2 linked regions of the Neorhizobium galegae bv. orientalis str. HAMBI 540 genome follow. The protein of the gene in region 1 interacts with the protein of each later gene in a pairwise test. Links are inferred from orthologs where the notes say so. Each region holds a gene or a part of one and is shown on either strand. Other genes may lie near its edges.

The links.
Region 2: the proteins of obgE (region 1) and rplL interact in binary tests that used the Escherichia coli proteins (3 or more experiments, as listed by UniProt). The link is inferred for Neorhizobium galegae bv. orientalis str. HAMBI 540 from one-to-one orthologs.

What each region holds. Positions count from the first base shown.
Region 1 is NZ_HG938353.1:4,091,083-4,099,082, reverse strand. Bases 5,045-7,897 are described here. They hold obgE (GTPase ObgE), read right to left. Parts: upstream 7,076-7,897; coding sequence 6,014-7,075; downstream 5,045-6,013. Other genes in these bases: RG540_RS19750 (endonuclease/exonuclease/phosphatase family protein), read left to right, coding at 7,190-7,897; proB (glutamate 5-kinase), read right to left, coding at 5,045-6,017. Also shown: RG540_RS19790 (S41 family peptidase), read right to left, coding at 1-256; RG540_RS19785 (murein hydrolase activator EnvC family protein), read right to left, coding at 246-1,661; 23S rRNA (pseudouridine(1915)-N(3))-methyltransferase RlmH, read right to left, coding at 1,753-2,235; rsfS (ribosome silencing factor), read right to left, coding at 2,343-2,774; RG540_RS19770 (nicotinate-nucleotide adenylyltransferase), read right to left, coding at 2,924-3,520; RG540_RS19765 (glutamate-5-semialdehyde dehydrogenase), read right to left, coding at 3,563-4,846; more of proB, read right to left, coding at 4,839-5,044; more of RG540_RS19750, read left to right, coding at 7,898-8,000. UniProt on the Escherichia coli protein: An essential GTPase which binds GTP, GDP and possibly (p)ppGpp with moderate affinity, with high nucleotide exchange rates and a fairly low GTP hydrolysis rate.
Region 2 is NZ_HG938353.1:1,237,185-1,253,335, forward strand. What follows is about bases 13,290-16,151. They hold rplL (50S ribosomal protein L7/L12), read left to right. Parts: upstream 13,290-14,462; coding sequence 14,463-14,840; downstream 14,841-16,151. Other genes in these bases: rplA (50S ribosomal protein L1), read left to right, coding at 13,290-13,534; rplJ (50S ribosomal protein L10), read left to right, coding at 13,846-14,403; rpoB (DNA-directed RNA polymerase subunit beta), read left to right, coding at 15,089-16,151. In the rest of the region: RG540_RS06300 (multidrug effflux MFS transporter), read right to left, coding at 1-859; RG540_RS06305 (TetR/AcrR family transcriptional regulator), read left to right, coding at 1,029-1,685; RG540_RS06310 (NAD kinase), read right to left, coding at 1,733-2,506; RG540_RS31070 (hypothetical protein), read left to right, coding at 3,048-3,443; RG540_RS06325 (transglycosylase SLT domain-containing protein), read right to left, coding at 3,491-4,384; RG540_RS06330 (UDP-glucose dehydrogenase family protein), read right to left, coding at 4,598-5,902; 3'(2'),5'-bisphosphate nucleotidase CysQ, read right to left, coding at 6,069-6,857; 23S rRNA (guanosine(2251)-2'-O)-methyltransferase RlmB, read right to left, coding at 6,943-7,821; RG540_RS06355 (hypothetical protein), read left to right, coding at 8,475-8,969; tuf (elongation factor Tu), read left to right, coding at 9,249-10,424; RG540_RS32300 (hypothetical protein), read right to left, coding at 10,486-10,626; preprotein translocase subunit SecE, read left to right, coding at 11,461-11,661; transcription termination/antitermination protein NusG, read left to right, coding at 11,677-12,207; rplK (50S ribosomal protein L11), read left to right, coding at 12,406-12,837; more of rplA, read left to right, coding at 12,839-13,289. UniProt on the Escherichia coli protein: The binding site for several of the GTPase factors involved in protein synthesis (IF-2, EF-Tu, EF-G and RF3). Is thus essential for accurate translation.

The sequences.
Region 1 (8,000 bases):
CCTTGGCATTCATGAAGCTCGAATGAGGATCGAGCGAGGTCAGCATGCCGTTGATGGCGTTCTCGACCAGCTTTTCTTCATCCGGCGGCGTCACGTACTGGGCGCGGACCCGTTCGAACACGTCGCCAAAGATCGACAATTCCCTGTAGGTCGAAGGGCCGGCGGCCTGCGCCGGCACACCGGCCGAATAAATCACGCTCATCGCGGTCGCACCCAAGAGTGCACCGACGATGACAAGAGAAGCCCTACGAATCATTTCGTGCCCTTCCAGTTTCTTTCGAGGTCCACCACGGTTTGGAATCGACCGGTGTGCCATCTTTTCGGAATTCAATGTAAAGCGTTGGACGATCTGTTTCCAGCGCCAATGCAGTTGCGCTTGCCACTCTTTTCTCACCCATCACGGCGATGGGTTCGCCTGCGAAAACGAACTTGCCCTGCCGCGCATTCACTACATCCATGCCGGTCAGAACCAGATGGTATCCGTCTCCGGCATTGAGGATGATCATTTGGCCGTAGCTCCGGAAGGCCCCGGCGAAGACCACCAGTCCGTCAGCCGGCGCCGTCACCACTGCCCCCGCATTCGAAGCGACAGTTATGCCTCTCGCCGTGTGCCCCGTCCCATCGGCGTCGCCGAACCACCGCAATACATCTCCGGCAACCGGAAGCTCCAGCTTCTGCTTGAGGCTTGAAAACGCGTATGCGGGCGCAATGCGGTTTTTGTCGGGCACACCGCTTTGGGCCAGCTGCTTTGCCTTTTCACGCTCGGCGTCGGACATCATGCGCTGGCGCTCTTCCTCGGCGCGCGTCCGGTCGATTGCCTCGCGCACCGAGGCGATGTCGCCTTCGAACGTTTGAATGAGGTTCTCAAGCGTGGTAGCGCGTCCGGCAAGCTCCTCGGAGCGGCGGCGCTCGGCGTCGAGATCGGCCGCGTTGCGCTTGTTCAACTTTTCGTTTTCGGCAAGCAGCAGATCCATGCGCCGGTCCTCTTCGAGGCTCGCGGCGATGGTGCTGGAGACGGTCGTCTTCTCGGTCATCGCCGAAGCCTGCAGGGAGGCCAGCGACTGAAGATCCGCAACGAGCTTGTCCGCCTCGTGACGCATGCCGGGAACGACGGCGCCGAGCAGGATCGCGCTTCGAACCGAGGCGAGCGCATCATCGGGCGTCACCAGAAGTGCCGGAGGAGGGTTGCGGCCCATGCGCTGCAGGGCTGCGAGCACTTCGGCCAGCACCGCGCGGCGGCCGCGCAGGGAGGTGCGGATACCGTCCTCCTTGAGCTTCAGTTCGGTGATCTTCTTTTCGCTGTCGAGGATCTTGGTTTCCAGACCTCTGCGGCGTGCCGCCGAATCGATCAGCGCCTGGCGGACATCGGCGGTGTTCTTCCTGATATCGGCGATGTTTTTTTCAATGGCGGCAGCCCGGTCGCCCGAAATCTTCATGCTCTTGGTCAGAACTTCAAGCTCGCCGCGGGTTTCGTTGCGTCGGCGCTGCAGATCGGCTGTCGGATCGACTGCGCCTGAAGGGGCGGCCTGGGGCGCCATTGGCGATGTTGCGCTCTGGGCGCGCGCGGTATTGGAGATCTGGAAGGGCGGGACCAGCGCAAAACCGAGAGCCGCCGCCAGAAGCAGCGCGCGCCGGTACGATGTGATACTGATTGTCCGCATTCCCGCTCCGCTCATCGTCGGATCGAGAAAGCCTAAGCTGATTTGCCCGACGAGGCCACAAACAACATCGTGTTTGAAGGTAAACGATCGCTTAAGCTCGGTGATAGGGATGGCCCGAAAGAATAGTGACCGCGCGGTAAAGCTGTTCGGCAATCAGAATGCGCACCAGCTGATGCGGCCAAGTCATCGAGCCGAGGTTGAGCACCATGTCGGCCCGGTCGCGGAGTTGCGGATCCAACCCGTCGGCACCGCCGATCGCCAGCATCAGGTCGCGTTTGCCGCCGTCGCGATATCTGCCGATCACACCGGCGAAAGCTTCGCTGTCGAGCGCCTTGCCGCGTTCGTCGAGAAGAATGAGAACCGCGCCTTCGGGAAGCGCCTTTTCGAGCGCACCGGCTTCCTCGCGCTTGCGGGTATCGGCATTCGCCGCCCGGCTTTCCTGGATCTCGATCAGTTTCGACAATTCGAGACCCACCGCCGGGCCAGTCTTGGCAAAGCGGTCGAGATATCGGGACGCAAGCTCCTTCTCCGGTCCGGTCTTCAGCCGTCCCACGGCGAAAAGGCTTATTCGCATGTCCTGATCCGTTGATTTTGCGGCCGAAAATTTCACCCTGCGGCGAGTTGGCACCCAGCCGCGTGATTCGACCTCAGTCCGACCGGTTCAGAACATGCCCGAACCCGTCAGTGCAGCAGCGTGCCTTCCTCGATATCCGGCGTCGCCCACATTTTTTCGATGTTGTAGAACGCGCGGATTTCAGGCCGGAACACGTGGACGATGATGTCACCGGTGTCAATGAGCACCCAGTCGCCGGTCTCCTGCCCTTCGACGCGGGCGTTGCCAAGCCCCTCGTCCTTCAGGTCGGAAATCAGGTGATCGCTGATGGCCATGACATGCCGGTTCGATCGTCCGGAGACAACGACCATATAGTCCCCGAGCGCTGATTTTCCAGCAATGTTGATGGTGACGATGTCTTCAGCTTTGGAGTCCTCGAGACTTGCGAGGACCAGTTCGAGAGCACGGGCGGCGGCATCGGCGCCACGTTCCAGGCTCTGCGGGAGAACGGAGGCCGTTCTGCCCTTGGCGTGTACTGTTGTCAGGGTTTGTCCTTTCATCCGGGTAACAGCAACAGGCACTTGAAGCGAATCCGATTCACGCTCGGCCGCTGCATTTAAGGTGGCATCGAATTCTTAATCTTTCAAGAGAGCGTCCGAAAAGGTGATAGAAAGATGTAGACCCCTTTCGGGCGGCAGCTTGGCCGGCGTTAGTCCGATTTCTGGTCGTTTGCGGCGCGAATCGCCGTGGAGCTCAGCGCCGAACGCGGGCCGTGGATGAAGGTCCAGGCCGGTGCGCGCCGCTTCCAGAGTGTGCCCGCGTCATCCTCGTCCACCCGGGCGTAATCGAAGGTGCGGGCCATTTTCGACGACAGGAACGACAAAGTCGCTCCGGGGCGGTCGATAACGGCGATCGGGAAGGTCGAGGCGATCGACTGCCACTTCTGCCACAAATGAAAGGTCTTCAGGCTGTCGGCGCCCATCACCCAGACGAAATGCACGAGCGGGTTCTTGGCCTTCACGAAGGAGAGCGTATCGGCGGTATAGGAGCCGCCGAGCGTCTTTTCGAAGGCTGTGATCTTGATGCGAGGGTCGTCGATCAGCTTTTCGCTCATCGCCAGCCGGTCGTCGAGCGAAGCAAGTTCGGAACGGCTTTTCAGCGGGTTGCCGGGGGTCACCATCCACCAGAGCTGGTCGAGGCCGAGCCGGCGAAGCGCAATCTCTGCGACCAGGAGGTGGCCCTCATGCGGCGGATTGAACGAACCGCCGAACAGGCCGACGGCCATGCCCCGTTCGGCATGCGGCATGACCAGATATCGGCGATCGATCGTCTCTTCCGTCACGCGCGGTCAGGGCCGGATCTGGCCGGTGCCGTGCACCCGGTATTTGAACGAGGTCAGCTGCTCGACGCCGACCGGGCCGCGCGCATGCATCTTGCCGGTCGAAATGCCGATCTCGCCACCCATGCCGAACTCGCCGCCATCGGCGAACTGGGTGGAGGCATTGTGCAGCAGGATGGCCGAATCGAGTTCGTTGAAGAAACGGGAGACGACCTCAGGATCCTCGGCGATCACCGCCTCCGTATGGTTCGAGGAATAGGTGTTGATGTGGCGGATGGCGCCGGAAATACCGTCGACGATCGCGACCGAGATCACCGCGTCGAGATATTCGGTGCGCCAGTCCTCTTCCGTCGCCGGCTTGAAGCCCGGAAAGACCTTGAGAACGGTGGCCGAGCCGCGGATTTCGCAGCCGGCTTCCGTCAGCGCTTCGAGGATAGGCATTAGATGCGTGCCGATCCCGGCACTGTCGATCAGCAAGGTCTCGGCCGCGCCGCAGACGCCGGTGCGTCGCATCTTGGCGTTGACGACGATCTTTTTCGCCATCTCCAAGTCCGCGGAGGCGTCCACATAGATATGGCAGAGGCCTTCGAGATGGGCGAAGACCGGCACACGCGCCTCGTTCTGGACACGCGCGACGAGGCTCTTGCCGCCGCGCGGCACGATTACATCGATCGCGCCGTTCAGGCCCGACAGCATAGCGCCGACGGCGGCGCGGTCGGTAGTGGGCACGATCTGGATTGCATGTTCGGGAAGTCCGGCAGCTTTCAGACCAGCCACAAGGCAATCATGGATCGCTTCCGACGACCGGGCCGAATCCGAACCGCCCCGCAAGATCACGGCATTGCCGGCCTTGAGGCAGAGCGCGCCGGCATCGGCGGTGACGTTCGGGCGGCTTTCATAGATCACGCCGATGACACCGAGCGGCGTGCGAACGCGCTCGATATGAAGGCCGTTCGGGCGGTCCCAGGCGGCGATGACTTCGCCAACCGGATCCTTGAACTCGGCGATTTCGCGCAGTGCCTGCGCCATGCCGGCAATCGATTTTTCGGTGAGCGTCAGCCGGTCGATGAAGGACGGCAGCAGGTCCTTGCCCTCGACGCTTTTCAGGTCGGCGGCATTGGCGGCAAGGATCCTGTCCTTGGCGGCAAGGATCGCGTCCGCCATGGCGTGGAGCGCCTTGTTCTTCGCGTCGGTCGAAGCCGTTGCAAGCTGGCGTGCCGCAGCCTTTGCATTGCGGCCGATCTGGTCCATCACAACGGCGACGTCGCCGGTCTTCGCGACCATATCAAGCATGGGCGGCATCCTCCTTGCGATCTTCTTTTTTGTCTTTACGTTTCGCCGGCCCGGTCATCACCAGATCGTCGCGATGGACCATGGCGGCGCGGCCGGCATAACCGAGGATCGCCTCGATCTCGCCGGACTTGCGGCCGGTGATCTGGCGGGCCTCTTCTGCGTCATAGCTCACAAGGCCTCGGGCGATCTCGCGACCGTCGACGCCGATGATCGCGACGGTGTCGCCGCGATGGAACTGGCCGTCGATGCGGCGCACGCCGGCCGGCAGAAGGCTCTTGCCGGTGCCGAGCGCGGTTTCGGCGCCCTCGTCGACGAAGAGTTCGCCGGCCGGCTGAAGCTGGCCCGCGATCCAGGTTTTCCGCGCAGTCACGGGGGTCCCGGAGGGGGCGAACCAGGAGGAGCGGGCGCCTTGCTCGATGGCGCGCAGCGGATGTTCCGTCTTGCCGGATGCGATGATCATGGCGCAGCCGGCGCCGGTGGCGATTTTGCCGGCATCGATCTTGGTGCGCATGCCGCCGCGCGACAGTTCGGACGCAGCGCCGCCGGCCATGGCTTCGATATCCGGCGTGATCGCGGGAACGACCTCCAGGAATTTTGCGTCGGGGTCGAGATGCGGCGGGGCAGTATAAAGGCCGTCGATATCGGATAAGAGCACCAGCAGGTCGGCGCTGGTCATGGTGGCGACGCGGGCGGCGAGGCGATCGTTATCGCCATAGCGGATTTCGGTCGTGGCGACCGTATCGTTCTCGTTGATGATCGGCACGGCGCCGATCTTCAGAAGCTGGTTGATGGTGGCACGGGCGTTGAGGTAACGGCGGCGCTCCTCCGTGTCGCCGAGCGTCAGCAGGATCTGGCCGGCCACGATGCCGTCGCGCGACAGGCTTTCCGACCAGGCGCGCGCAAGCGCGATCTGGCCGACCGCTGCTGCCGCCTGGCTTTCCTCGAGCTTCAGCGCGCCCGAGGGCAGGTCGAGCACGGTGCGGCCCATGGCGATCGCGCCCGAAGAGACGACCAGAACGTCGATGCCCCTCGCTTTCAATGCGGCGATATCGGCGCAGATGGCGTCGAGCCATTGCGATTTCAGGCCCGTCTTGCGGTCGACGAGCAGCGCCGAGCCGATCTTGATGACGATGCGGCGATGACTGGCGAGCGGTTTACGGGTAGCCGTCATGCATCCTCATCCTCATCGAAATCCTGGATGGGGGTCGAGCGATCGGGCAGTGCGGTGTCGTTGACGCCGCTCGCCTCGACGATGACGTCGCGCAGCGCGCGCAGCACCTCGGTCATCCCCTTGCCGGTGACGGCGGAGATCAGGAACGGTGTCTGGCCGCAGGCCTTTTCCAGCTCCTTCGCCTTTTTCTTCAGTTCCTTGTCGTCGAGCACGTCGATCTGCGACAGCGCCACGATGACCGGCTTGTCGATCAGGCCACCGCCATAGGCTTCCAGTTCATGCTTTACTGTCTTGTAGGCCTTGCCGACCTTTTCCTCGACGGAGGAGACCAGATGCAGCAGCACGCGGGTGCGTTCGACATGGCCTAGGAACCGGTCGCCGATGCCGACACCCTCATGGGCGCCTTCGATCAGGCCCGGGATATCGGCCAGAATAAATTCCCGGCTATCGATGGTGGCTACACCAAGATTGGGATGCAGCGTCGTGAACGGGTAGTTGGCGATCTTCGGGCGCGCGCGGGTGACGCTGGCAAGGAAGGTCGACTTGCCGGCATTCGGCATTCCGACGAGGCCGGCATCGGCGATCAGCTTCAGCCGCAGCCAGATGGTTTTTTCCTCGCCCTCAAGGCCAGGATTGGCCCAGTTTGGCGCCTGGTTGGTCGCGCTCTTGAAATGGGTGTTGCCGAAGCCGCCATTGCCGCCCTTGGCGAGCCGGAACCTCTGGCCTTCGCGGGTGAGGTCGATGATCAGCGTCTCGTTGTCTTCCTCGAAGATCTGGGTGCCGACAGGCACTTTCAACGTCACCTCGCCGCCGTTGGCACCGGTGCGGTTGCGGCCCATGCCATGGGTGCCGGTCTGGCCCTTGAAATGCTGCTGGAAGCGGAAGTCGATCAGCGTGTTGAGTCCGTTGACGGCCTCCACCCAGACATCGCCGCCGCGCCCGCCATCACCGCCATCAGGTCCGCCGAACTCGACGAACTTTTCCCGCCGGAACGAGACCGCGCCCGCGCCGCCGTCGCCGGAGCGGATATAGACTTTTGCCTCGTCGAGAAATTTCATCTTGTCGCCGTCAGTCTTGTGTTAGTCGGGATGCCTGTCGCTTCAGGTCGGGCGCTCAGTGCATGTCGATAGGGGTTTCGATATCGTCGGTTGGGGCGGAGGTCAAAGAATATCATGAAGTTCGTCAGCTATAACATCCAATACGGGATCGGCATGGATGGTGTGTTCGATCCCGAACGCATCGCCGCGAGTATCGAGGGAGCGGATGTCATCGCGCTTCAGGAAGTGACCCGCGGTTTCCCCAGGAATGGCCATGTCGATCTCGTTGCCCGTTTCTCGGATCTGTTTCCGGACCATTTCCATGTCTATGGCGCACCTTGCGACCTGCTGCTCGACGTATCTATCGAGAACGGCCGCCGTATCGAGCGCCGTTTTCAGTTCGGCAACATGATCCTGTCGCGCTGGCCGATCCTTTCCACCCGTCATCTTCTGCTGCCCCGCAGCCGCACCGTGGAGATGCTCAACCTGCAGCGCGGAGCGCTGGAAGCGGTGATCGTCGCACCCGGCGGACCGCTCCGGGTTTATTCCGTCCACCTCGATCATGTCTCTCCCGATGAACGGCTCGGCCAGATCCGTTATCTCAAGGAGCGGGTGCTGAACTTCGTCTCCGAGGGCGGTTCGTTGACCGGCGCCGCCGAAGAAGGTTTCCCCGATCTGCCGCTGCCGGAGGATTTCCTGCTGATGGGGGATTTCAACATGGAGCCGGAATCGACCGAATATATCGCCATGGCCGGTCAGCGGGACCGTTATTACGGCCGCATCCTGCGCGCCAACGAACCCGTCGACGTGCTGGACCGCTCCGGATCGTTGACGCCGGAGAGCTATACCTGGGCGAAGCCGCCGGGCGACGGGCCGATAAAGATGCATCTCGATCATTGCTTCGTGAATGCCGGGCTGGTGCCGCGGCTGAAAAACGCCTGGGTCG
Region 2 (16,151 bases), 2.8 Mb from region 1 along the record:
AATAGCCGAATACCGCGCTGCGGATCACTTTGCGGAGCCCGATCTTGCGGGAGAGCCAGCCGTTCAGCTGCGACATGCCGATGAAGGCGACCGCATTGCACGAGAAGACGATGCTATAGAAGGTCGGCGACAGGCCGTAGTGCTCGATCAGCACGAAGGACGAGTTTGCCACATAGATCATGTAGCTCGACATGCCGAAGGAGGCGATCAGCACCAGCCCGAGATAGTAGGGATCCCGCAGCAGCGTGCCATAGGAGTTGAGCGCGCCGGCGAGGCTGCTTTCGCTGCGCGCAGCCGGCAGGCGGGTTTCCTCAAGGAAGAACACCGCAACGACGGCGCCGACCGCACCGGCGCCGACCATGACCCAGAAGATCAGCCGCCAGTCGCCGAACACGGTGACGATGCTGCCGGCAAGCGGGGCGAGGATCGGCGAGACGCTGAACACCAGCATCAGCCGCGACATCAGCTCGGCTGCGGCCGGACCGGTATGGAGGTCGCGGACGATGGCGCGGGAGATGACCACGCCGGCGCAGGCGCCCATGCCCTGCAGGAACCGGAAGGCGATCAGCCACTCGATCGACGGTGACAGCGCGCAGCCGATCGCGCCGATGGCATAAAGCGCGAGGCCGACATAGAGCGGCCGCTTGCGGCCGAACATGTCGGAGAGCGGGCCGTAGGCGATCTGCGACACCGCCATGGCGGCGAAGAAGGAGATCAGGCTCGCCTGTACCTCATGGCTGTTGGCATTGAGGCTGGCGCGGATGGTCGGCAACGCCGGGAGATACATGTCGAGGGCGAAAAGCCCGATAGCCGAGAGCAGCCCTAGCGACAGGGCATGCGAAGGAGCTCTGCTTTGCATTTGGAAAAAACCTTTCCCGTCACCACATCTGCCGTGGTAACGGCAGGCGAGGACGATTATGGGAGATGAATATGAGAGCCGGCCAGATACGGGAGAATGGGTCTGAACAATCATGTAAATTATTTTGGACACAATTGTCCAATCCGTCAAGCCCCGCTATAGTGATGTCATGAAAAATTCGTCTGCCGAACTTCCGCGCGATTACGACACCTGGCCTCCGGCGCAGAACAAGCGCCAGGCGATCCTCAATGCGGCAGCCGATGTTTTCGCCCAGGAAGGCTTTGGCGGCGCCAGCATTGATGCGATCGCGGCCAGGGCGGGGGTATCGCGCCAGACGATCTACAATCAACTGGGCGACAAGGATAACCTTTTCAAGGTCGTCGTCGCTGAAATCACCGACCGCTCCAGCGCCGGTTTCTTTCGCGTGCTCGATACTTTCCCCGTGGCGCCGCAGGACATCGAGACGGAGCTGACGCAATTTTCGGCCCAGCTCCTGCGCAAGGCGATCTGCGACCCGAACGGTCGCTGGCTACGCAAGGTGGTCGAGACCGAAGGCGCCCGCTTTCCCGAGCTTTTCGAGACCTGGAAGGAATACGGGCCGGGCAAGAAATATCCGGCCATCGCAGCCCGCCTGGCGCAGCTCGCCCATGGCGGTTATCTCGACCTCGACGATCCGGCGCTCGCCGCTCGCCAGTATATGGCGCTTCTCGCGACCGACCTTCGCTACGACCAGCAGATCGGCCGCCAGACGCCTGAATCGGAAATCGACCAGATGGCGGCAAACGCCACCCGCACTTTTTTGCGTGCCTTTTCCCCGAAACGCTGAGCTTCACGCGAGGGCAATAGGTTCCATCCGCGTGAGCTGACGCTGAGTCAGTTGTTGAACTGTTCGGCGAGAATCCGGTCGGACCAGGAATGGTTCGGATCGGAGAGGATACGCGCGGTGATTTCCGTCGATTGCGCCACCCGCACCTTCAGCACCGACTTCACCTCGGTATTGTCGGCAACCGCGTTGACCGGCCGCTTGTCCGGCTCGAGGATGTGGATGTCGACGCAGACGTGGTTCGGCAGCAGCGCCCCGCGCCAGCGCCGCGGTCGGAAGGCCGAGACCGGCGTCATGGCGAGCAACGGCGCTTCCAGCGGCAGGATCGGCCCATGTGCCGAGAGATTGTAAGCGGTTGAACCGGCGGGCGTCGCGATCATCAGCCCGTCGCAGATCAGTTCCTCCAGCCGCACATGGCCGTCGATCTCCACCCTGAGCTTGGCCGCCTGATAGGATTGCCGGAAAAGATAGACCTCGTTGATGGCGAGTGCCACGGATGTCGAACCGTCCTCGTTTTCCGTCGTCATCTTCAGCGGGTGAAACTCGTTCTCCACCGATTCGGCCACCCGCTCGTGGAGTTTCTGGGCGCGATAATCGTTCATCAGGAAGCCGACCGAGCCACAGTTCATTCCATAGACGCTTTTGCCCGTATTGATCGTGTCGTGCAGCGTCTGCAGCATGAAACCGTCGCCTCCGAGCGCGATGATCACGTCGGCTTCCTCGGTCGGCACATTGCCATAGAGCCGTACGAGTTCTTCCAGCGCGGATTGTGCTTCCGGGGCTGTCGAGGCGATGATGGAGAGCTTGTTCGTCTCAGACGACATGAACGGGCCTTTGAGGGTGCCGCCGCCCGACGGGGCGCGCAAGGGACGCTGTAAACAGGTGAGCTAACACGATCCTGTGACAGGACCATGCCGGCGGGACGGCACTCAGTACAGTAAAAACAGGCTTTTGAACAAGCGCCTTGCGCCATCGCCCGTGCGTGAAACAACGCAACTCGAATGCACGGTGTGTGATGTTGCAGCGATTTTCTCTTTACAGGAGGAGAAAATCTGGTAACTCCCCACTCGAAAGTGCCCTTGTAGCTCAGTTGGTAGAGCACCTGATTTGTAATCAGGGGGTCCCGGGTTCGAACCCTGGCGGGGGCACCATTCCTTTCCTGGCAATTCGAGGTCAATTTCTCTTCATCGAGGTCGCCGTGGCGTCTGCGGCGGACCTGGCCGACGCCTGCGGCAGCGCCGGTTTTTTTGCCCCGCCACCGTCCGCAAACCTGAGAGGTCTGCGTAGAACGTCGGAAACCTTATGCGATCGGCAGGGTTAGGCGGCTGTAGGGCATGTTTGGAAAGTCCCACGAGAGGAAACCCAATGTTTGTAAAGATACTCACCGTTGGCGCACTGTCGCTTGGTCTCGCCACTGCCGCGGTCGCCCAGTCGGGCTCAGGAACCGGATCAGGATCCGGCGCTTCTGGCTCAGGTTCTGCAGGAACCGGCGGATCCGTTTCCGGTTCGGGCGCCAGTGGCTCCGGCTCCGGCACGCTCAACGGCACTACCACGGCTCCGCTGAATGGCGCCGGGTCAGGCGCGCTTGATTCCAATACGACAGGCAGCACGATCGGCAATTCCGGCGGCTCCAAATGCGCGCCCAACAACCTGCCACAGGGTTCCGGTTCCGCTACGACCAACAATCTGCCGCAAGGTTCCGGCTCCGCAACGCCCAATGCGGACGGAACTCTCGCGCCTGGGCAGGCACAAAACTGCTGATCGAGACCTATGTGCGGCAAGCGGAAGGCCTTCTTCTGCTTGCCGCTTCAGTTTCTGAAAACCGTGCAGGGCACGGCGTGGGCCCTGATCCTGGCACACAAATCGATAGCCTCAGCTCTGGTGGCGCGGCCGATGCGCGCTGCATAGCGCGGGCGATAACCGAAATTGCCGCGTTTCTGGCGCACGACGAGCGCCCGTTCGGAATTGAGCGGCGTCGGCAGACGGCCGATCGTGTTGGCAAACAGCTGGCTGGCGATATTCGGATTATAGTGCGCGGAAAGCTGCACGCCCCAAGGCGCCCAATCCGCCGATGCTATCAAGACACTCTCGTTGAGCCGCCTCGTATTGGCGAGCCGTAGGCAGCCGTCGAGGAAGGGTTTTCCGGGATCGAGGGCCTGGGCCGCCATCTTCGGCGGATCGTCCTTCCACATTTCTGCGGAATGGCCGGTAATCGCAAACACGTAGTCGCGTGTCTCGATCGGCAGCCGTCCGGTCGCCAGGAACGTTTCGAGGCCTGCTTCGCCCGCATTATAGGCCGCGGCGGCAAGGCCGAGATTGCCGAAACGGTCGCGCAGATCCCTGAGATAGAGAGCGGATGCCGCAAGCGCCTCGATGACATCGAAGCTGTTCCTCAGGCCGCGGATCCTTGCAGTTTCCGGCATGAACTGGGCGATGCCCTCGGCCCCTTTCGGGCTCACCGCATTGGCGCGGAACAGGCTTTCCCGCCAGACCAGCCGCGCGAAAAATTCCGGCGGCAGCCCGTTCCTCTCGGCCAGCCGTTGCATCACCTGGCAGAGATCCTGATTGTAGGTTTCGGCGCGGATGCACAATCGGCCCATCTCGTCCGATGCCGCACGCTCGTATCGGCATTCGGGAGCGGCGGGGTCTTCGGCAGCACCGACGCTCCCGCCAGAGGGCGGGAGGGCCAAGGACAAGCCCAAGCCTATCTGCATGAGAGGGCGAAACATCATCGACATGCAATATGCCCAACCGGGGCGCAGCTTTAAAGCCTTCGACGGCGGGATTGCTCCAAAAGCGACTGGCACGGATGATCCAGCACCGGGTCACGGCCCAGGTGACTTTCGCTTGCTCGATCTGCGGGGCAACTCCTGCAGAGAGCCCACAAACTCAAGGTCCGCCGCCCTCAGGACTGCCTAGTGCATTTTGCCGACGCCGGTATAGGCAAAGCCATGGGCTTCCACCTCCCGCGCGCGATAGACATTGCGCAGGTCGACGAGAACCGGGCTCTTCATGACGGACTTCAGGCGTTCGAGATCGAGTGCACGAAATTCGTTCCATTCGGTGACGAGAACCGCGACATCGGCGCCTTCGGCGGCCTGATAGGGGCCGTCGGCGAATTCGATATCCATCAGCTGCCTGGCGTTTTCCATGCCTTCCGGATCGTAGCCGGAAACGATCGCGCCGGCATCCTGCAGCGTCTGGACGACGGCGATCGCCGGGCTGTCGCGCATGTCGTCCGTATTCGGCTTGAAGGTCAGCCCGAAGACGGCAACCTTCTTGCCGCGCACGTCGCCGCCGGCAGCCGCGATCACCTTGCGGCCCATCGCCCGCTTGCGGGTGTCGTTGACGGCGATGGTGGTTTCGATCAGGCGCACCGGGCTTTCATAATCCTGGGCGGTCTTGGCGAGTGCCAGCGTGTCCTTCGGGAAGCAGGAACCACCGTAGCCGGGGCCAGCATGCAGGAATTTCGAGCCGATGCGGCCGTCGAGGCCGATGCCGCGCGAAACGTCCTGGACGTCGGCTCCGACGCGCTCGCAGAGATCGGCCATCTCGTTGATGAAGGTGATCTTCATGGCAAGGAAGGCATTGGCGGCATATTTGATCAGCTCGGAGGTCCGGCGGCTGGTGAAGAGAAGCGGCGACTGGTTGAGATAGAGCGGACGATAGACTTCGGTCATCACTCCGCGGGCGCGCTCGTCGGAAAGGCCGACGACGATGCGGTCAGGGCGCTTGAAGTCCTCGATCGCGGCACCTTCGCGCAGGAACTCGGGGTTGGAGACGACGGCGAAATCCGCATCCGGATTGGTTTCGCGGATGATCCGCTCCACCTCGTCGCCGGTGCCGACCGGGACGGTCGACTTGGTGACGATGACGGTGAAGCCGGTCAGCGCTTCGGCGATTTCGCGTGCTGCGGCATGGACATAGCCGAGGTCGGCATGGCCGTCGCCGCGGCGCGACGGCGTGCCGACCGCGATGAACACGACATCCGCGTCGGCCACGGCGGGGCCAAGCTCTGTGGTGAAGGAAAGGCGACGGGATTTGACGTTCGATTCGACCAGCGCCTCGAGTCCCGGCTCGAAGATCGGGATGACGCCCTGTTTCAGCGCCTCGATCTTTTCGGCAGCCTTGTCGACGCAGATCACGTCATGTCCGAAATCCGCAAAGCAGGCTCCCGACACGAGGCCGACATAACCCGATCCAACCATCACAATACGCATCAATAATCCTCATCTTTATCCGGCAATCTCACGCGCAGCGGTTTCCTAAGCGCATCCGAAAGGGAATGCAACGCGTCGGATTGGCTGCCTGTGGCAGCTGTGGTCAGGCGTTACCCTAGCCGGCCTGACTGGCCAACGTTACGGGGTGATGACAATAGGATTGCTGCTACGGCTTTCCAGGGCGCGATCCCCAGGCGATGAAATCGGGGTTGGCGAAATCCAGCATGTCTGCGCGGCCGGTCTTGCCATAGGTAAGCGGTGCCCCGCCGAGCGTGACCGTGCTGCCGCCGGCGGCACGGAGCACGGAGTCTCCGGCGGCCGTGTCCCATTCCATGGTTCGGCCGAAGCGGGGATAGAGATCGGCCACACCCTCCGCCAGCAGGCAGAATTTCAGCGAGGAACCAATGCTGCGGATATCGGCGGCGCCTGATTTTTCGAGGAAGGCCTCGGTCTCGGCGGAATTATGCGAGCGGCTCGCAACGCAGATCGGACGGGCCTCGACCGGCCTCGCGACGACCGGCACCCGGTTCGTCACCGCGAATTCGTCGTCGATCACAAGTTTTTCCGCCCGTCCGCCGCCACCGAGATAGGCGACCTTGAGGGCGGGCGCATAAACGACACCGAGGATCGGCGCGCCGTTCTCGATCAGGGCGATGTTGACCGTGAAATCCTCGCGATCGTTGATGAACTCCTTGGTACCGTCGAGCGGATCGACAAGAATGAAGGAGCGTCCTTCGATCGACGGGATACGTCCCATCGCAACCGATTCTTCCGCGATGACGGGGATGTCGGGAAAGGCGTAGGCAAGCTCGGCGAGAATGATCTCTTCGGCCCGTTCGTCCGCCTCCGTGACCGGGGATTTATCAGCCTTGTAGCTGGTGCTGGGTCCGGCCCTGTAGACGTCCAGGATGGCTTTGCCGGCAAGCAGCGCGGCTTTTTCGAATGTGGCGAGCATGAATTCCATGGCGGCTGGTCACGTCGGTTGGGTAGACTTCCAATGACACGTTTGCCCCGTGCATGGGAGTCTAAAACGGCTCGGCTCAATCGGCCTTGGCGAGATGCTGCTGTGTCGCGTAGAGCGCGATCGCGGCGGCGTTCGAGACATTGAGCGATTTGATAGCGCCCGGCATGTCGAGACGGGCAAGCGCGTTGACCGTCTCGCGGGTCTTCTGACGCAGGCCCTTGCCCTCGGAACCAAGCACCAGGGCGATCCGGCCGCCGGCAAACGTGCCTTCGAGCGGGGCGGGGCCTTCCGAATCGAGCCCGATCGTCTGGAAGCCGAGCCGGTGCAGTTCTTCGATCGCGTCGGCGAGATTGGTGACCTGTATATAAGGTATCAGTTCCAGCGCGCCGGAGGCCGATTTGGCAAGTACGCCGGATTCGGTCGGGCTATGTCTCTGGGTGGTGATGACCGCGCCGGCGCCGAACGCGACCGCCGAACGCATGATCGCGCCGACATTATGCGGGTCGGTGACCTGGTCGAGAACCAGCAGAAGCGGACTTGCCTTTAGCGCTTCCAGCCGGCGCATGGGGAGGGGCCGCGTTTCCAGCATCACGCCCTGATGAATGGCCTCGGGGCCGAGCACCCTGTCGATATCCTGGGGCGAAACGAATTCGATCGGAAAGGACAATGTCTCCGGCTCGCCGATATCGAGCCGCGCGAAGGCGTTCTGGGTCACCGACAGCTTGATGAGCTTGCGCTCGGGATTGTCGAGGGCGGCGCGTACCGTGTGCAGGCCATAGAGGAAGACCTGTTCCGGCTGAAGCTGCGGCGGCTTCCAGTCCTTGTTGGATTTCGGCCGCTTCAAGGGCGGCGTCGGAATTTCTCCGCGCTCGCGCTTGGAGTCGCGCACCGCGCGCCGAAGCGTCGCATAATGGGTGTCACGGGTGGATTTGTCTTCTTTGTCGTCCTTGCTCATCAGGCCTTATAGCCATCCTCACTCTCCGGGCAAAGCCCTCGACGGGGAGGCGGGTCGAAAGTGCGACTGATTTATTTTCGTCATTTTTGCTTCTTCCTCGTGTTGACAGACGAGAACGAGGCGGTCATATACGCGGCGCAGATTGAGGGGCGGCAAGCTTCCAAGATCTGACGAACTTGGTCTCACGATCCGGACGAAAAACTGGAGAGATGCCCGAGTGGTTAAAGGGGACGGACTGTAAATCCGTTGGCTCAGCCTACGTTGGTTCAAATCCAACTCTCTCCACCATTCGTCTCTGATCGGACACCACATACCGCGGGTATAGCTCAATGGTAGAGCAGCAGCCTTCCAAGCTGAATACGCGGGTTCGATTCCCGCTACCCGCTCCATTTTACCTGATCATGATGAAGACCGGCATGTCACACGCTTGAAAGCGCGTCGACGGTCTCTGTCCGAGTCCGCCTTTCTTTTTTGCCGCGGCTGCCTTGTCATCTGCGCCGTGACTGCGGCGACGCACGTTCCTGCTGGAGCCTCGTTTTTCCGTGATCGCCTGGTATTGTCGCGATGATGCTCGTAACTTTTTAAAGCATCCCGGGTAGAAGCTTTTTCGCCGGCACAGAGGCCGCCCCACCACCAGCTATGGAAACTTGTCCATGAAGAAAATACTTGCCGCCGCAGCCCTTGCGACGATGCTCCTGCCGTCCGCGTCGTTTGCTGCGACCGTGCTTTTCCCGAGCGCCGCCCCCGTCGCGCAGATCACCATTCCGGATGCCTGGAACCCGGAAGAAACCGACAGCGGCATCCAGGCCAGTTCCGACGACGGCGCGATCTATCTGTCGATCGACGTCGCGAGCGCCGAGACCACCGATAAGGTCATCGAAGATGTGTTCTCTTTCCTCGGTGAAAATGGCGTCACGGTCGACCCGGCCACTCAGAAACAGTCCGAAGACACGTTCAACGGCATGAAGATGATCAATCTGGACTGGAGCGGCAAGGACAAGGACGGCGCCGTTTCGATCGGCGTCTCGCTCGTCGCGCCGAAGCCGGACAAGCTTCTCGTCATCACCTATTGGGGCACCAAGGGCGAACAGGAAAAGCACGGCCCAGAACTCGTCGCGCTCATCAACTCGCTGAAGCCGGCGAAGTAAGAGTCCAATCTGGCGCTCACTGAATAGAGGGCCGGCCGTCTCCCGCTTTGAGGGATGACGGTCGGCCCCTTGTTTTCCGGCTGTCATCTAAGCTGCATTGCCCAGTGGAGAGAACAACGCGGAACCGCTCCATCCATAGGGGGTTTCCGTTCGATTTACCCGGCTCCCCTTGTGCGGGCGCGCGTCGTAATTATGTCTTGCGCATTCTGGTGGAAAGCCTTAAACGGCGACACCAAACCCGGTCGCCGGGTCCACACTTATGTTCACAGGAAGCATTCAATGGCAAAGAGCAAGTTTGAGCGCAACAAGCCGCACGTCAACATTGGCACGATCGGTCACGTTGACCATGGCAAGACGTCGCTGACGGCCGCGATCACGAAGTACTTCGGCGAGTACAAGGCCTATGACCAGATCGACGCGGCTCCTGAAGAAAAGGCACGCGGCATCACCATTTCGACGGCGCACGTCGAATATGAGACGACTGCCCGCCACTATGCGCACGTCGACTGCCCCGGCCACGCCGACTATGTGAAGAACATGATCACCGGTGCGGCGCAGATGGACGGCGCGATCCTGGTTTGCTCGGCTGCCGATGGCCCGATGCCGCAGACCCGCGAGCACATCCTGCTCGCCCGTCAGGTCGGCGTTCCGGCAATCGTGGTGTTCCTGAACAAGGTTGACCAGGTCGACGACGCCGAGCTTCTCGAGCTCGTCGAACTGGAAGTGCGCGAACTTCTGTCGTCCTACGACTTCCCGGGCGACGACATTCCGATCATCAAGGGTTCGGCGCTGGCCGCTCTTGAAGATTCGGACAAGAAGATCGGCGAAGATTCGATCCGCGAACTGATGGCCGCTGTCGACGCCTACATCCCGACGCCTGAGCGTCCGATCAACCTGCCGTTCCTGCTGCCGATCGAAGACGTGTTCTCGATCTCGGGCCGTGGTACGGTCGTGACCGGCCGCGTCGAGCGTGGCATCGTCAAGGTTGGCGAAGAAGTCGAGATCGTCGGCATCCGCGCCACCACCAAGACGACGGTGACCGGCGTTGAAATGTTCCGCAAGCTGCTCGACCAGGGTCAGGCCGGCGACAATATCGGCGCTCTGATCCGTGGCGTCCAGCGTGACGGCGTCGAGCGTGGCCAGATCCTGTGCAAGCCGGGTTCGGTCAAGCCGCACACGGTGTTCATGGCAGAAGCCTATATCCTGACGAAGGAAGAAGGCGGTCGTCATACGCCGTTCTTCACCAACTACCGTCCGCAGTTCTACTTCCGCACGACGGACGTGACGGGCATCGTCGAACTTCCGGAAGGCACGGAAATGGTCATGCCTGGCGACAACGTGACCGTTAAGGTGACGCTGATCAACCCGATCGCGATGGAAGAAAAGCTGCGCTTCGCGATCCGCGAAGGCGGCCGTACCGTCGGCGCCGGCATCGTCGCTTCGATCGTCGAGTAATCGATAGCGACATTGGAATAGAGAAGGCCCTGCCGGCAACGGCGGGGCCTTTTGCTTTCGGTCAGCGTGTCGAAAACAGGTCGTTCTCGTAAGGGAAACGACCTACCGTCAGTCCGACATAGTCCAGATTGCCGAGCTCGTGGGATGGCGGCTCACCGGACACGCGATCCGCGGCGCCGTGGCCGTTCAGGGGGCTGGTCAAGCTCCCACCGTCGAGTTCGATGGGCCGCTATCGACCGCAGCACCCTTGAAGAGGGGCCAACATTCTGGCGCGCATACCGGGTAAGGGACGTGGGTGGGATCATCAGGCGCGACAAGTCCCCATCCGGTGACGGACTGCGGAAGAAGTGCGTCCCAGCCGACATCAGGTCTACCGACGTAAGTGTTGCGCCTATGCGAAGTCGATTCGCTTCTGCTGCCGGTTTTTTCGCCGAGACCGCTTGATCAATCATCCGGAAGCCTATCTGGAGCGGCCTTTGTGTCTTTCCTGACGACACCCGGTATGTCCCCGGACGAAGCCCAATCCTCCCGGCCTGGGCCCGCCAGCTTGATCTGCCGGGCAAGGAAATGCCGGAGCGGCGGGTGGAACCGGCGCTTTCGGTGGTCCGGTCTGCAGACGCATCCGACGGGTTGGGCCGAAAGCTCAGGTGAACGGCCCGGATATTAAAAATGCGCTTGCAAAGCGCAACGCATCCCCTTAAAGGGAGCGCCTAGCCAGTTGGCGGCGAGCCGGAGTTTCCGGTTTACGTTCCGCCAAGGTTGAAGGGGTGTAGCTCAGTTGGTAGAGCGGCGGTCTCCAAAACCGCAGGTCGTCGGTTCAAGCCCGGCCGCCCCTGCCATTTTCAGATGATTGGCGCGAGAATATCCGCAGCGGAATTGTCGGGAAATGGCCGTCGTGCAAAACGGCGAAATTTCATCGAACACTGTTTTCCCTCTTGTGTAAAGGGGAAGGGGTGTTTATGTAGGTCAAAACAGACACGCGGTGCGTGGGGCTGAGAGAGTTCAGCTTTACGTGCCGTAATTGCGTGGGCAATCTATGGCATCCAAAACCAATCCCGTTACGTTTCTGCGCCAAGTGCGCTCCGAGACGACGAAAATCCATTGGCCGTCTCGTCGTGAGACCATGATTTCCACGGCCATGGTTCTGGTTATGGTTGTGTTCGCTGCGCTGTTTTTCTTCGCTGCAGACCAGCTCATGGGATGGTTGCTCCGTCTCGTACTGAACGTCAGCGTTTGATTCTGGAGAATAAAGATGGCGGCGCGTTGGTACATCGTCCACGCATATTCTAATTTTGAGAAGAAGGTGGCAGAGGACATCGAGAACAAAGCTCGCCAGAAGGGGCTTGAGCATCTGTTCGAAAAGATCCTCGTGCCGACCGAAAAGGTCGTCGAGGTGCGCCGCGGCCGCAAGGTCGATTCCGAGCGCAAGTTTTTTCCGGGTTACGTCATGGTTCGGGCCAATCTGACTGACGAAGCCTATCACTTGATCAAGAACACGCCGAAGGTTACCGGCTTCCTCGGTTCCGACAACAAGCCGGTGCCGATCCCGGACTTCGAAGCCGACCGCATTCTCGGCCAGGTTCAGGAAGGTGTCGAGCGGCCGAAGTCCTCGATCACCTTCGAGATCGGCGAGCAGGTCCGCGTTTCCGATGGTCCGTTCGCGTCCTTCAACGGCACCGTACAGGATGTCGACGAAGAGCGTTCGCGCCTCAAGGTCGAGGTCTCGATCTTCGGTCGTGCGACCCCGGTCGAGCTGGAATACGCCCAGGTCGAAAAGGTCTGATGAATTTCGAAATGGGGCCTGCTGTTTGTGCAGCGGGTCTCGTGCGGCGTTTGCCGCAAGCGCGTGGGAGGAACGGTGCCTTAGCCGGGCATTTTGGCCGAACCACGCAACCGCAGCCGCCGGCGAAAGCCGGCATGTCGGGCCGGGAAACCGGTCTCTAATGAGCCGGGTAACCGGTCTCTCGAAAGGCAGAGAGTTATGGCTAAGAAAGTTATGGGCCACCTCAAGCTGCAGGTAAAGGCAGGGTCGGCCAATCCGTCCCCGCCGATCGGTCCTGCACTTGGTCAGCGCGGCATCAACATCATGGAATTCTGCAAGGCGTTCAACGCCGCCACGCAGGAAATGGAAAAGGGCATGCCGATCCCGGTCGTCATCACCTATTTCCAGGACAAGTCCTTCACCTTCGCGATGAAGCAGCCTCCGGTCAGCTACTGGCTGAAGAAGGAAGCGAAGATCACCTCGGGTTCGAAGACCCCGGGCAAGGGCGCCAAGGCTGGCACCCTGACCAAGGCTCAAATCCAGACTATCGCCCAGGCGAAGATGAAGGATCTGAACGCGGCCGATCTCGAAGGCGCAATGGCCATGATCGAGGGCTCCGCCCGCGCCATGGGCCTGGAAGTGGTGGCTTAACATGGTAAAGCTTGCAAAGCGTATTCAGAAGATCCGCGAAGGCGTCGATCCGACCAAGCTGGTCGCCCTGACGGAAGCCATTTCGATGGTCAAGGTTCGCGCCACGGCGAAGTTCGACGAAACTGTCGAAATCTCCATGAACCTCGGCGTCGATCCGCGTCACGCAGACCAGATGGTCCGCGGCGTGGTCAACCTGCCGAACGGTACAGGCCGTGACGTTCGCGTCGCCGTTTTCGCACGTGGCGCCAAGGCTGACGAAGCCAAGGCAGCCGGTGCAGACATCGTCGGCGCCGAAGATCTGGTCGAAATCGTCCAGGGCGGCAAGATCGACTTCGATCGCTGCATCGCCACTCCGGACATGATGCCGCTCGTCGGTCGTCTCGGTAAGGTTCTCGGCCCGCGCGGCATGATGCCGAACCCGAAGGTCGGAACCGTCACCATGGACGTCACGGGCGCCGTCAAGGCTTCCAAGGGCGGCGCTGTCGAGTTCCGCGTCGAGAAGGCTGGCATCATCCACGCCGGCATCGGCAAGGCTTCCTTCGAAGCCAAGGCTCTCGAAGAGAACATCAAGGCTTTCGCCGATGCGGTCATCAAGGCCAAGCCGGCTGGCGCGAAGGGCAACTACGTCAAGCGCGTAGCGATTTCTTCGACGATGGGCCCGGGCGTCAAGATCGATCCGTCGACCGTGACGATCTAAAGTTCTGTCCGGAGCCTTCGGGTTCCGGACTGCATGAATTCCTGGTCCTTCGGGGCCGGGAATTTCCCAGGGAAACCTGGGAATTCCTGTCCGAGATTGCGGGTGGTTTCGACCTTAATCACTTGATGCCTGCATGAGACGGGTAAGACCCGAGATTTTTGAGGCGCTAGCGCGCTTTACGAATTCGGTTCGAGCCTAGTGTGCCTTGTGCCTGGAGCCCCAGTGGCGACAGTGCGAGGGGACAGGATCCTCAAGCGTCGCTTGGGGTCCTAATCAAGGGATCCCTTGAGGCAAAGGCAACCCGATGGGGCCTGCAGGATTGCGGTCCCGTCAACTGGAGACAGACAGTGGAAAGAGCGGAAAAGCGCGAATTTGTCACGGAGCTGAACGAAGTCTTTAAGGCTTCTGGTTCGGTTGTCGTGGCCCACTATGCTGGTGTCACAGTTGCGCAGATGAACGATTTTCGTTCGAAGATGCGCGCTGCTGGCGGCACCGTCAAAGTCGCGAAGAACCGTCTGGCCAAGATCGCTCTTCAGGGTACGGAGTCGGAAGGGATGTCAAATCTCTTCAAGGGGCAGACGCTGATCGCATTCAGCGAAGACCCGGTAACGGCTCCGAAGGTCGTCATGGATTTCGCCAAGACCAATGACAAGATCATTGTTCTGGGCGGTTCCATGGGTGCAACCACGCTCACTGCGGATGCGGTCAAGTCGCTTGCGACCCTGCCTTCGCTGGACGAGCTTCGCGGCAAGCTGCTGGGCCTCTTGAATGCCCCGGCATCGCGTATCGCGACGGTTGTTGCAGCACCGGCAAGCCAGCTTGCCCGCGTGTTCGCGGCCTACGCCAAGAAGGACGAGGAAGCCGCTTAAGGCGGTTTTTCGCTGTTCATACCCAATCAAGTTCGAACCGAATATAAGGAACTATCAAAATGGCTGATCTCGCAAAGATCGTTGAAGACCTCTCTGCTCTGACCGTTCTGGAAGCTGCTGAGCTTTCCAAGCTGCTCGAAGAGAAGTGGGGCGTATCCGCAGCTGCTCCGGTAGCTGTTGCTGCTGCTGGCGGCGGTGCTGCTGCTGCTGTCGTTGAAGAAGAAAAGACCGAGTTCGACGTCATCCTCGTCGAAGCTGGCGCCAACAAGATCAACGTCATCAAGGAAGTCCGCGCCATCACCGGTCTCGGCCTCAAGGAAGCCAAGGACCTCGTCGAAGGCGCTCCGAAGGCTGTCAAGGAAGGCGTCAACAAGGCTGAAGCTGCTGACCTCAAGAAGAAGCTTGAGGACGCCGGCGCCAAGGTCGACGTTAAGTAATATCGGAATGCAGCGGGAGAGGTCTCCTCTCCCGCTGGTTTCCTCCGAACATATTACCCAGGAACCGTCAAAACGGTTCCTGGGTAATGGGTTCTCAAGAGGATGGTCCCGAATCGAACAGAAAAGGCAATCCGGCCTGGCGTGTTCGAGAGGTGGGACGAGATTGGGAATACCCATTGATCGACGGGATCGACTGGCCAGCGAACCCCGTCCGTTGCAGGCCCGGATGCAAGTTTGAAGGAGCGACGATGGCTCAGACCCTTTCCTTTAATGGTCGCAGGCGCGTACGCAAGTTTTTTGGAAAAATCCCCGAAGTCACGGAGATGCCGAACCTCATCGAGGTTCAGAAGGCATCCTATGACCAATTCCTGATGGTCGATGAACCGAAGGGCGGTCGTCCGGACGAAGGTCTGAACGCCGTCTTCCGGTCGGTCTTTCCGATCACCGATTTTTCCGGCGCCTCCATGCTCGAATTCGTATCCTACGAATTCGAGCTGCCGAAGTTCGACGTGGAAGAATGCCGTCAGCGCGATCTGACCTATGCGGCGCCGCTGAAGGTGACTCTGCGCCTGATCGTGTTCGATATCGACGAGGATACGGGCGCAAAGTCGATCAAGGACATCAAGGAGCAGTCGGTCTACATGGGCGACATGCCGCTCATGACCGATAACGGTACGTTCATCGTGAACGGCACCGAGCGCGTGATCGTGTCCCAGATGCACCGTTCGCCGGGCGTCTTCTTCGACCACGACAAGGGCAAGAGCCATTCTTCCGGCAAGCTGCTCTTCGCAGCCCGCGTCATTCCGTATCGCGGTTCCTGGCTCGATATCGAATTCGATGCCAAGGATATCGTCTACGCCCGCATCGACCGCCGCCGTAAGATCCCCGTGACCTCGCTGCTGATGGCGCTTGGCATGGACGGCGAAGAAATCCTGTCGACCTTCTATACGAAGTCGTCCTATCAGCGCGACGGCGATGGCTGGCGGATTCCGTTCCAGCCGGAAACTCTGAAGGGTGCCAAGACCCTTTCCGACATGATTGACGCCGATACCGGCGAAGTGGTTGTCGAATCCGGCAAAAAGCTCACGCCGCGCCTTCTCCGTCAGCTGACGGACAAGGGCCTGAAGGCGTTGAAGGCAACCAATGACGACATCTACGGCAACTATCTTGCCGAAGACATCGTCAACGCGGCAACCGGCGAGATCTACCTCGAAGCCGGCGACGAGATCGACGAAAAGACCCTGCCGGTCATCCTCAATGCCGGTTTCGACGAAGTTCCGGTTCTCGGCATCGACCATATCAATGTCGGCG